2 regions of the Thioalkalivibrio sp. AKL9 genome follow, and region 1 is predicted to be linked to the other one. Evidence: predicted binding sites of a transcription regulator. Region 1 holds the regulator's gene; the other holds the start of a gene.
What was found. The regulator sigma-54, encoded in region 1, starts transcription at its own class of promoters, with help from an activator protein. The targets are predictions, from matches to a motif close to TGGCANGNTNCNTGCTT.
Positions count from the first base shown of each region.

Region 2: glnA (glutamate--ammonia ligase) is a predicted target of sigma-54. The motif match lies at 3,210-3,226, and genes of this name have one in related genera.

Region 1 covers NZ_KB905105.1:46,020-51,337, reverse strand. The annotation lists gene hprK (HPr(Ser) kinase/phosphatase) at 1-358, opposite strand, end outside; gene D573_RS0104160 (PTS sugar transporter subunit IIA) at 407-874, opposite strand; gene hpf (ribosome hibernation-promoting factor, HPF/YfiA family) at 878-1,216, opposite strand; gene D573_RS0104150 (RNA polymerase factor sigma-54) at 1,233-2,717, opposite strand; gene lptB (LPS export ABC transporter ATP-binding protein) at 2,806-3,576, opposite strand; gene lptA (lipopolysaccharide transport periplasmic protein LptA) at 3,573-4,112, opposite strand; gene lptC (LPS export ABC transporter periplasmic protein LptC) at 4,093-4,674, opposite strand; gene D573_RS0104130 (HAD family hydrolase) at 4,671-5,210, opposite strand; gene D573_RS0104125 (KpsF/GutQ family sugar-phosphate isomerase) at 5,210-5,318, opposite strand, start outside.
Region 2 covers NZ_KB905114.1:33,224-38,541, reverse strand. The annotation lists gene asnB (asparagine synthase (glutamine-hydrolyzing)) at 1-1,491, shown strand, start outside; gene glnA (glutamate--ammonia ligase) at 1,719-3,128, opposite strand; gene D573_RS0111150 (cation diffusion facilitator family transporter) at 3,348-4,601, opposite strand; gene glyQ (glycine--tRNA ligase subunit alpha) at 4,688-5,318, shown strand, end outside.

The sequences.
Region 1 (5,318 bases):
GCAGCGCCTCCTGCGGGGCGTCGGGCATCTCCGAGAACGGACAGGTGTCCTCGGCGAAGATCACCGCGGTGGTCCCGGTGCGGGCCATCTCCAGGATCAGGTCGTTGCACTGGGTGGCGCTGAGGCTGGAGATGTAGCGGGCCTCGAAGTCGCCGATGATCTGGATGCGGTTGGGCCGGATCAGGTTGAGATGGCCGGCCAGTGGCAGGTCGTCCCCGTCGTCGCCGACCAGCTTGCGGTCGGGTGCTGCATGTTCGCCGTGCACGAAGCGAAGATCCAGGCGGTTTCCCATGGCCTGGATCAGGCTCTCCACGTTGATGTCGCGGGCGATCCCGCCTTCTCCCAGCGCCTCGTTCATGGCAGACGCTGCGCGCCGGAATCGCGGCTGGAGGCGGGTTCCACGGGCTTAGTCCTCGCTGAAGCGGCGCACGAGTTCCTGTTCCAGGGCCGCCGCGTCCCCGGCCCGGCGCAGCGCTCCGATGGTGTCTGGCTGCGACAGGCCGCGGGCGAGCTGGGCCAGCAGGTCGAGGTGGTCGCCGGTGGCGGCCTCCGGGACCAGCAGTGCGATCAGGATATCGACCGGCTCGTGATCCATGGCGTCGAAGTCGACGCCCTTTTCCAGGCGCAGCACGGCCACGCGCGGCGCCTCGAGATCGGCCAGGCGGCCATGGGGAATCGCAACCCCATGGCCGAGACCGGTGGATCCGAGTTTTTCGCGTGCGGACAGGGCCTCGAAGATCGCGTTGCTCCCCGGTCCCGTGCCGTCACCTCCGCCGGCGAGGAGGTCCGCCAGGGCCTCCAGGGCCCGTTTCTGGCTGGAGCACTCGGGTTGCAGGCCAATGCGCTCGGGGGTGATCAACTCGGCAATCGTCATGGATCAGGAGGCCTGCTCGCGGTTGCGCTGGGCACCTTCGGCGCGGTGGTGGTCCTTGACCTTTTCCTTGTGCTTGATCAGCTGACGGTCGACTTTGTCGATCAGCGCGTCGATCGCGGCATACATGTCCTCGTGAGAGGCCTCGGCGTGGATGTGATTGCCGCTGACCTGGAGATTCGCTTCGGCCTGGTTGTGCTGATTCCGGGTCTTCTCGTGGGTCAGCACGACGTGGACGTCGATGACCTTGTCGAAGTGGCGCTCCAGCTTCGCGAACTTCTCGTTGACGTAGTCGCGCAGGGCGTCGGTGATGTCCACGTGGTGGCCGGTCAGGTTGATCTGCATGGTCAGGACTCCTTGGTTACTTGCTGCCGGTGGGCATCGAGGCCATCTGCCGGCGTTCGCTGGATGAAGGGATGTGCATCGCCTCGCGGTACTTGGCCACGGTGCGGCGCGCTACGTTGATGCCCCGGTCCGACAGGACCTGGGCGAGCCGGGCATCGCTGAGCGGCTTGTTCGGGGGTTCGTCGCCAATCAATTCGCGAATCATGGCACGGATGGCGGTGGCGGAACACTCGCCGCCATCGTTCGTGCCGACATGGCTGGAGAAGAAATACTTGAACTCGAAGACCCCGCGCGGGGTGTGCATGTATTTCTGCGTGGTAACCCGCGAGATGGTCGATTCGTGCATCTCCAGGGTCTCGGCAATGTCGCGCAGGATCAATGGCTGCATCGCGACGTCGCCATGCTCGAGAAAGCCCTGCTGGCGGTGGACGATCGCCTCGGCGACCCGCAGCAGGGTGTCGTTGCGGCTGTGCAGGCTCTTCAGGAACCAGCGTGCCTCCTGCAGCTGATCGCGCATAAAGGCGCTGTCGCGGGCATCCGAGACCTGGCGCACCATGCCGGCGTAGAGGTCGTTGATGCGGATGCGCGGTGCGATCTCCGGATTCAGCTCCACGCGCCAGCCCTCGGCGCTATGGCGCACGTAGACATCCGGGACCACGTATTCCGAGGTGGCGGAGCTGATCTGTGCGCCGGGGCGCGGGTTCAGGGTGCGGATCAGATCCAGTGCGCGGGCCAGTTCGTCCGGGTCGCGTACGCCGGACTGGCGCTGCAGGGCCTTGTAGTCGCGCTTGCCCAGGCTGTCCATGCCGTGTTCCAGGATCGCCCGTGCGGCCTCGCGGGCCGGGGCGTCCGGGGCCAGTTCGCGTAGCTGGATCTCCAGGCACTCCCGCAGGTTCCGCGCGCCGACCCCCAGCGGGTCGCACTGCTGAATCCAGTGGAGCACTGCCTCGACCTCGTCGACGCCGACGGTTTCATCCTCGCCTCGGCTGATGGTCTCGGCCAGGGTTTCCAGGTCACCCTCGAGATAGCCGTCGGGGCTGATGGCGTCGATCAGGGCCGCCCCGATGCGCTGGTCGCGGGGTGTCAGATGGCTCAGGTGCAGCTGCCACAGCAGGTGATCCTGCAGGCCCTCACCGTCGTCGTCGCTGGTGTTTTCCAGCGGGTCGCGGTCATCCACGCCCTTGTTGGGCGTCGGGGCCGGCTCGTAGATGTCGTCCCAGCGGCTGTCGGTCGTCAGTTCCTCGGGGATCACGTCGTCGCTGGTAGTGGTGGCCTCCATGCGATCGCCTTCCACCAGCTCGCCGTCCTGGTTCAGGCGCTCGGTGTCGGCCTCGGCATCTTCGTCCTCGACCTGTTCGAGCATGGGGTTGCTCTCCAGCGCCTGCTGGATCTCCACCTGGAGCTCGAGCGTGGACAGCTGCAACAGGCGGATCGCCTGCTGCAGTTGCGGGGTCATGGTCAGCGTCTGACCCAGCTGCAGATTCAGGCCGGGTTTCAGCATCGGGTATGCGGGGCGAGGGTGGGCATTGATGGAATCTTAAAGCCTGCCTTGTGGTTTGTGCACCGACCGGGCCGCATATGGGGCGCTTTCACAGGCGGAAGTTCTCGCCGAGATAGACCCGGCGCACCTGGGGATCGGCCAGCAGCTCGTCCGGTGTACCGGCGGCGAGCAGGCGTCCCTCGCTCAGAATATAGGCCCTGTGGCAGATGCCGAGGGTCTCGCGCACGTTGTGATCGGAGATCAGTACGCCGATGCCGCGCTGGGCGAGATGCCGAATCACGTCCTGGATGTCGCCCACCGAGATCGGGTCCACCCCGGCGAAGGGCTCGTCCAGACAGATGAAGCGCGGATCCCCGGCGAGGGCGCGGGCGATCTCGGCCCGGCGCCGTTCCCCACCGGACAGCGCGATGCCCGGGCTGTGGCGCACGGTCTCGAGCTGGAACTCCTCGATCAGCGCATCGCCAATGCGCCGGCGCTCGTGGCGATCGAGTCCGGGGCGCAGCTCGAGCACGGCCTGGAGGTTGTCCCACACGCTCAGGCGGCGAAAGATCGAGGCCTCCTGCGGCAGGTAGCCGAGGCCGGCGCGCGCGCGCACATGGATGGGGGCGCGGGTGATATCGCGTTCGCCCAGGGTGATGCGTCCGGTATTGGGGCGGATCAGCCCGACCAGGCTGTAGAAGCAGGTGGTCTTGCCGGCCCCGTTCGGGCCCAGCAGGCCGACCACCTCGCCGGGCGCGAGGTCGACGTCCACCTGGTCCAGCACAGTGCGCTGGCCGTAGCGCTTGGTCAGCTCGCGTCCGATCAGGCGGTCGTTGGTTTGTGCCGGTGTGGCGGATGGGCTGGGGGCGGTGGCGTTCATTCGTCGTCGCGCGGCTGGATGGTGATGCGCACGCGCTCGCTGTCGCCTTCGCCGCGTTCGGCCTCGATCACGTCGGTCGTCAGGTCGTAGGTGATGCGCTTGCCGCGCGCCTCCTCGCTGGTGGTGATCACATGGGCCTGGTCGGTGAGGATCATGCGGTCTTCGTTCAGCAGGTAGTCGATGCGCAGGGCGGTGGCAATGCGCATCTCTCCGGTTTCCGGATCGGGTGATTCCAGGCGTGCCGGCTCGCCGTGGGCCTCCATTTCGTAGGGGCGGCGATCGCGGGTGCGCACGTAGACCTTGTCGGCCTCCAGGGTCATGTCGCCGCGGATCACGATCACGTCGCCGGTGTAGGTCCCCAGCCCCTGGCGTTCGTCCATCTCCGCGCGGTCGGCAGTGATCTCCACCGGCAGCGCCGGGCCCGAGCCCTGCTGGGCGAACGCGGGCGTGGCCAGCAGCACGAGCAGCAGGAGCGCCGCCACGCGGGCACCCGGTTGGCCCGGACGGTGGCGAAGGCTATGGGGATTCGGGGTCATGCGCGGGATCCTCCTCGCTCGTCTCGCTGTAGAGCGAGTACACGTCATGGAACAACTCTATGGTATCCCCTCGCGAGTCCACGCGCAGACCGGTGCCGCGCTGGAACAGGCCCGGCTGGTTCAGGGTAGAAAGGGCATCCGAAGTGGCGACCATGGTGTCGGTGGCGACGCGAACATCCCGCGAATCGATGAGGGTCTCCACGCGTTCGCCGCGGGGCGGCTGTACGCCGTGGGTGGGGCCCACCAGGTCCAGGGTCGCGGCGGCTGGTTGATGCAGGGCGGCCGGGGCGGTCCAGCGCCATTCGATACCGCCCTCGGCGAACAGGTCGAGGTCCGGGTCGTCCACCCACTGGGGGCCGTCACGGCCGAACTCGCGCAGGCGGGTGCCGCGCAGACGATGGCTCAGTTCGCCGTCGTCGCCGGTGGCATGCAGGGTGAAGCCGTCAATCTGCAGCGTGACCTCGCCCTCGGGCGGGCTTACCTCGGCCTGCGCCAGGGGCGCGGACGCGAATGCGAGCACGGCCAGGGCCCATCCGACTTGGCGGCGAGTCCTTTGGCTCATCCGTTCAGGTAGGTCTCGAACAGCGCGTCGAGCCGGCCCTGCGCGGCCAGCAGGCCCTCGCAGGCCTCGCGCACGGCCCCGCGCCCACCATGGGTCTCGGTCACCCACTGGGCATGCTGGCGCACCAGCGCGTGGGCGTCGCCGACCGCGATCCCGAGCCCGACCCGCTGCATCGCTGGAAGATCCACGATGTCGTCGCCCATGAAGGCCGCTTCGGCGGGGTCGTGGCCGGTGCGCTGCAGCAGTTCGTGCAGGGCCTCGCCCTTGTCGCGGCGGCCCTGGATCAGATGCTCCACGCCCAGGTCGCGCATGCGGTGCTCGACGACCCCGGAGGTGCGCCCGGTCAGGATGGCGATCTCGATGCCGCCGTCCAGGGCCAGACGGATACCGTGGCCGTCGCGGCTGTTGAAGGCCTTGTACTGCTCGCCGCCGTCGCCGAGGAACAGGCTGCCGTCGGTCAGCACGCCGTCCACGTCCAGGATCAGCAGGCGAATGGCCTGCTGGTGGGTGCGCAGAGTGGTGGCATCCAGGTTCATCACGCCACCCCGGCGCGCAGCAGGTCGTGCATGTTGATCACGCCGACCAGGCGGTTTTCGGCGTCGGTGACGGGCAGGGCGTTGATGCGCCGGCTCTCCATGGCCTCC
Region 2 (5,318 bases), on a different contig from region 1:
CCGCGCCAGTTTTCCGATGACGGCCTCTACCACCAGCTGATGCAGACCATGGTGCCCGGCACCACCGCCTTCGAGGGCATCCAGCAGGTGAAGCCCGGCCACATGGTGATCGTCGAGCGCGCCCACGGGAAGCTGAAGATCCGCCAGGAGAAGTACTGGGACATGGACTTCCCGCTGGCCTCCGAGCGCCCGCCCGAGAGCGAGACCGACGAGGCGTACTGGATCGAGGGCGTGCGCGACCAGCTCATGGAGGCGGTGCAGTTGCGCCTGGAGGCCGACGTGCCGGTCGCCTGCTACCTCTCCGGCGGGATCGACTCCTGCATCACCCTGGGGCTCGCCTCGGCCAGCCAGCAGGCGCCGGTCAAGGCCTTCACCATCGGCTTCGACAACGACGACTATGACGAGACCGCGATCGCCCGCGAGATGGCCGAGAGCGTGGGTGCCGACCAGGACATCATGACCCTGGACGCCAACCACCTTTACGACAACTTCGAAGAGGCCCTCTGGCACGCCGAGCGCACCATCTACAACACCCTGGGTGTCGCCAAGTTGCTGATGAGCCGCCACGTGAACAAGGCCGGCTACAAGGTCGTCGTCACCGGCGAGGGTTCGGACGAGCTGTTCGGTGGCTATCCGGCCTTCCGCCGCGACATGTTCCTGCACGGCCTGGATACCCTGCCGGAGGCCGACCGCCAGGCCTGGCAGCAGATGCTGAACGAGTCCAACGAGCTGGTCTCCGGTGCGATGCTGGCCGAGGACGAGGTCAACGACCCCGACTTCACGCAGATGATGGGCTTCACCCCGTCCTGCCTGCAGCCGTGGCTGGCCGCGGCCGACCACGTGCCGGGCCTGCTGCACCCGAAGCGCCGCGAGCGCATGCAGGACTACAAGCCGGGCAAGGCGATCGCCAACGCCCTGGATGACGACATGCTGGAAGGCCGGCATCCGCTGGACAAGGCTCAGTACGTCTGGATCAAGACCATGCTGGAGGGCCAGATCCTGACCTGGGGCGGCGACCGCATGGACATGGCCAATTCGATGGAGGCGCGTCCGCCGTTCCTCGATCACCACCTGGCCGAGTTCGCCGCCCACCTGCCGCCGACCATGCGCATCAAGGGCAAGACCGAGAAGTACGTGCTGCGCGAATCGATGAAGGGACTGCTTCCGAAGGTGCTCTACGAGCGCGAGAAGTTCGCCTTCATGGCGCCGCCCGCGCACACCGACCCGGTCAAGTGGGCGGCGATGAAGGCCCTGGCCGATCGCTATCTGTCCCCGGAGAAGGTCGCCGAGGCCGGGTTGCTCGACCCGGAGGGCGTGCGTCAGGTGTTCGAGCTGCACGAGTCCGAGGACACGCCGGCCGCCACCCAGGTTCAGCTGGACGCGGTGATCAACCACATGATCGGGGTCCAGGTGCTGCACGACAAGTTCGTCGCCACCGACATCCCGGCGCTGGCGCGGCAAAAGGCCGAGGAGTTCGGCTGGCACGCCTGATCACGGGTACAAGCCCCGAGTGACCCAGAAGGCCCCGCGGATCTTGGTCCGCGGGGCCTTTTTCGTTCTGGCCAACAGGGCCGGTCGGGGGCTCGACGGGGGTGAGCGCCCTCATCCGTTGCTGGTTGCGCACGGATCGCGCGCGACCGGCACAAAAAAGCCGCCCGCGGCCAGGGGCCGGGGGCGGCTGATGGCTTCGCGGCCCTGAAGGGCCGGAAGCGGCTGCCTTACAGGCTGTAGTACATGTCGAACTCGATCGGATGGGTGGTCATGCGCATCTGCGTGACGTCTTCCATCTTCAGGTCGATGTAGGCATCGATCATGTCGTCGGTGAACACGCCACCCTGGGTCAGGTATTCGCGATCCTGGTTCAGGGCTTCCAGCGCCTGGTCCAGCGAATGGCAGACCTGCGGAATGCCCTTCTCTTCTTCCGGCGGCAGGTCGTAGAGGTTCTTGTCCATCGCATCGCCCGGGTGGATCTTGTTCTGGATGCCGTCCAGGCCGGCCATCAGCATCGCCGCGAAGGCGAGATACGGGTTGGCGGTGGAGTCCGGGAAGCGCAGCTCGACGCGACGGCCCTTCGGGTTCATGACGAACGGGATACGCAGCGAGGCGGAGCGGTTGCGGGCGGAGTAGGCCAGCATGACCGGTGCCTCGAAGCCCGGCACCAGACGCTTGTAGCTGTTGGTGGACGGGTTGGTGAAGGCATTCAGCGAGCGGGCGTGCTTGATGATCCCGCCGATGTAGTACAGCGCGGTCTCGGACAGGCCGCCGTACAGGTCACCGGAGAACAGGTTCTTGCCGTCCTTGGACAGCGACTGGTGCACGTGCATGCCGGAGCCGTTGTCACCAACGATCGGCTTGGGCATGAAGGTCGCGGTCTTGCCGTGGACGTGGGCCACGTTCTGGATCACGTACTTCAGGATCTGCACCTCGTCGGCCTTCTGCGTCAGGGTCGCGGGACCCACGCCAATCTCGCACTGGCCGGCGGTCGCCACCTCGTGGTGGTGCACCTCGGTCTCGAGGCCCATCTCGGTCATCACTTCGCACATGGTGGAGCGGATGTCGTGCAGGCTGTCGACCGGCGGGACCGGGAAGTAGCCGCCCTTCACGCCCGGGCGGTGACCGATGTTGCCGTCCTCGTAGACGCGCTCGGAGTTCCAGGAGGCCTCCTGGGAATCCACGCGGCAGTAGGAGCCGGACAGGGTGCTGCCCCACTTCACGTCGTCAAAGATGAAGAACTCGTTCTCCGGGCCGAACAGCGCGGTGTCGGCGATGCCGGTGCTCTGCAGGTAGGCCTCGGCGCGGCGCGCCAGGGAGCGCGGGCAGCGGTCGTAGCCCTGCATGGTGGCCGGTTCGACCACGTCGCAGCGGATGTTCATGGTCATGTCTTCGAAGAACGGATCGAGGACCGCGGACTCGGCGTCCGGCATCAGGATCATGTCGGACTCGTTGATTCCCTTCCAGCCGGCGATCGACGAGCCGTCGAACATCTTGCCTTCCTCGAAGGTTTCTTCGTCGATGTCGTGGGCCGGCACGGTCACATGCTGTTCCTTGCCCTTGGAGTCGGTAAAACGGAAGTCGATGAAGCGAACTTCCTTTTCCTTGATCTGGTTCAGCACGTCGGCTGCGGACATGGGGATCTCCTTGGTCTTTACTTGAGTCTTCAAAGGTGGCCGGCCGGCCCGTCGGGCGCTTGCGCGGCGTCGCGGTTCATTATGCAGGCATCATGCCATCCGGTCCTGTTTGGCCCGGGCGCGCGAAAAACGGGCAGCCGGGGCGCCCCGCCGCATCCTGTATGCACCAATCTGGTGCTTTATCTGCACAACTTTCGTGCGCATCGTGGTGGTCCGCACCTAATGAGTGCAGGGCCGATAGAGTAGCGTGACCTCGCCCAGCATGTCGCCTACCCCGGGATGGCGGTGCAGTCGGTCGGCCAGGGCCTGGGTGCGGGCCTCGAGGTCTGCCGGCGCGGCTGCCCCGTCAAGGCGCAGGGTCAGCGTCACGTGTACCCGACCGCCGAGATAATGCAGCGACAGGTGCTCCACCGCATCCAGCTCCGGGGCGTCCGCCCAGGCCTCGCGCAGCGCCTCCACCAGCGTCGGGCGCAGCGGCAGCATGGAACTCCGGGCCTGTTCCGCGTCGTTTTCCGGGTCCACGTGCACGGTGATGTCGTTCACCCGGTCATGTGCATCGGTCACCGCGTGGAACACCGCATCGGCAATCCGATGGCCCTCGGAGACCGAGATCATCGGCGCGACCTGGATATGCACGTCCACGACGACTTCGCTGCCGTGGCGGCGCGTGCGTAGCATGTGCGCATCCTTGACCCCGGGCACATCCATGATCGTGCGGTGGATGCGTTCGACCTTCTCCGGCTCCAGGGCCGTATCGATCAGCTCCGCCGCGCTGCGCACGATCAGGCGCCCGGCGATATGCAGGATGAACAGCGCCACGATCAGCGCCGCCAGGGCATCCGCCCACGGGAACCCGGCCACCGCAGCGGCCACCCCGGCCAGCACGAACAGCGACGAGATCGCATCCGTGCGGTGATGCCAGGCGTTGGCATCCAGCATCCGCGACTTCAGGCGCTTTGCCACCCGGTGGGTGTACTGATACAGGCCTTCCTTGGCCACCAGGGTCAGCAGGGCAAAGGCGATCGCCATGTTTGCGGGGCCGGTCATGGCCTCGGGCTCGACCAGGCGGTTGCCGGCAGCCCAGGCAATCGCCAGACCTGCGAGCGCCAGAAAGACCCCGACGATCACCGTGGCCAGGGTCTCGATCCGCGCGTGACCGTAGGGGTGTTCCTGATCGGGGGAGGCGGCCGCCTTGCTTGCCGCGAACAGCACCACCCCGTCGGTGATCAGGTCCGACAGGGTATGCACGCCGTCCGCCACCAGGGCCTGCGAGTTCAGCAGCCAGCCACTGACGAGCTGCGCCACGGCGAGGAAGCTGTTCACGGCCGCGCCGACCAACGTGACCCGGCGGGTATCACGATAGCGCTGGCCGCTCTCCGGCGTGACCGAAGGTCCGGAATTGGCGAGGGGGTCGCTCAGGGCCACTCTCCCGAACAGAATCAGGGCCCCAGTATGGGCGCGCTTTGGCTGCATGCAAAACGCCCGCGCCAACGCGAGCGGTGGCCGTGGCCGAAGCCGGGCCGATATACTGTCGGCTTTGCCCTGACCCGGGATCCCGCATGTCGCAAGAACGCACCCCGCCCAGCCGCAGCCCGACCTTCCAGGACCTGATCCGCCGCCTGCAGGACTACTGGAACGATCATGGCTGCGTGGTCCTGCAGCCCTACGACATGGAGATGGGCGCGGGGACCTTCCATCCGGCGACCTTCCTGCGCTCCATCGGGCCGGAGCCGTGGCGCGCGGCCTACGTGCAGCCGAGCCGCCGCCCGACCGACGGGCGCTACGGCGACAACCCCAACCGTCTGCAGCACTACTACCAGTTCCAGGTCCTGCTGAAACCCTCGCCGCCGGACATCCAGGCGCTCTACCTGGGCTCGCTGGAGGCGCTCGGGTTCGACACCCTGACCCACGATGTGCGCTTCGTCGAGGACAACTGGGAGTCTCCGACGCTGGGCGCCTGGGGGCTGGGCTGGGAGGTCTGGCTCAACGGCATGGAGGTGACCCAGTTCACCTACTTCCAGCAGGTGGGCGGGCTCGACTGCCACCCGGTCTCCGGCGAGATCACCTACGGCCTCGAGCGCCTGGCGATGTACCTGCAGGGTGTGGAGAGCGTCTACGACCTGGTCTGGACCAACGGCCCGGACGGCCGCGCGATCACCTACGGCGACGTCTACCACCAGAACGAGGTGG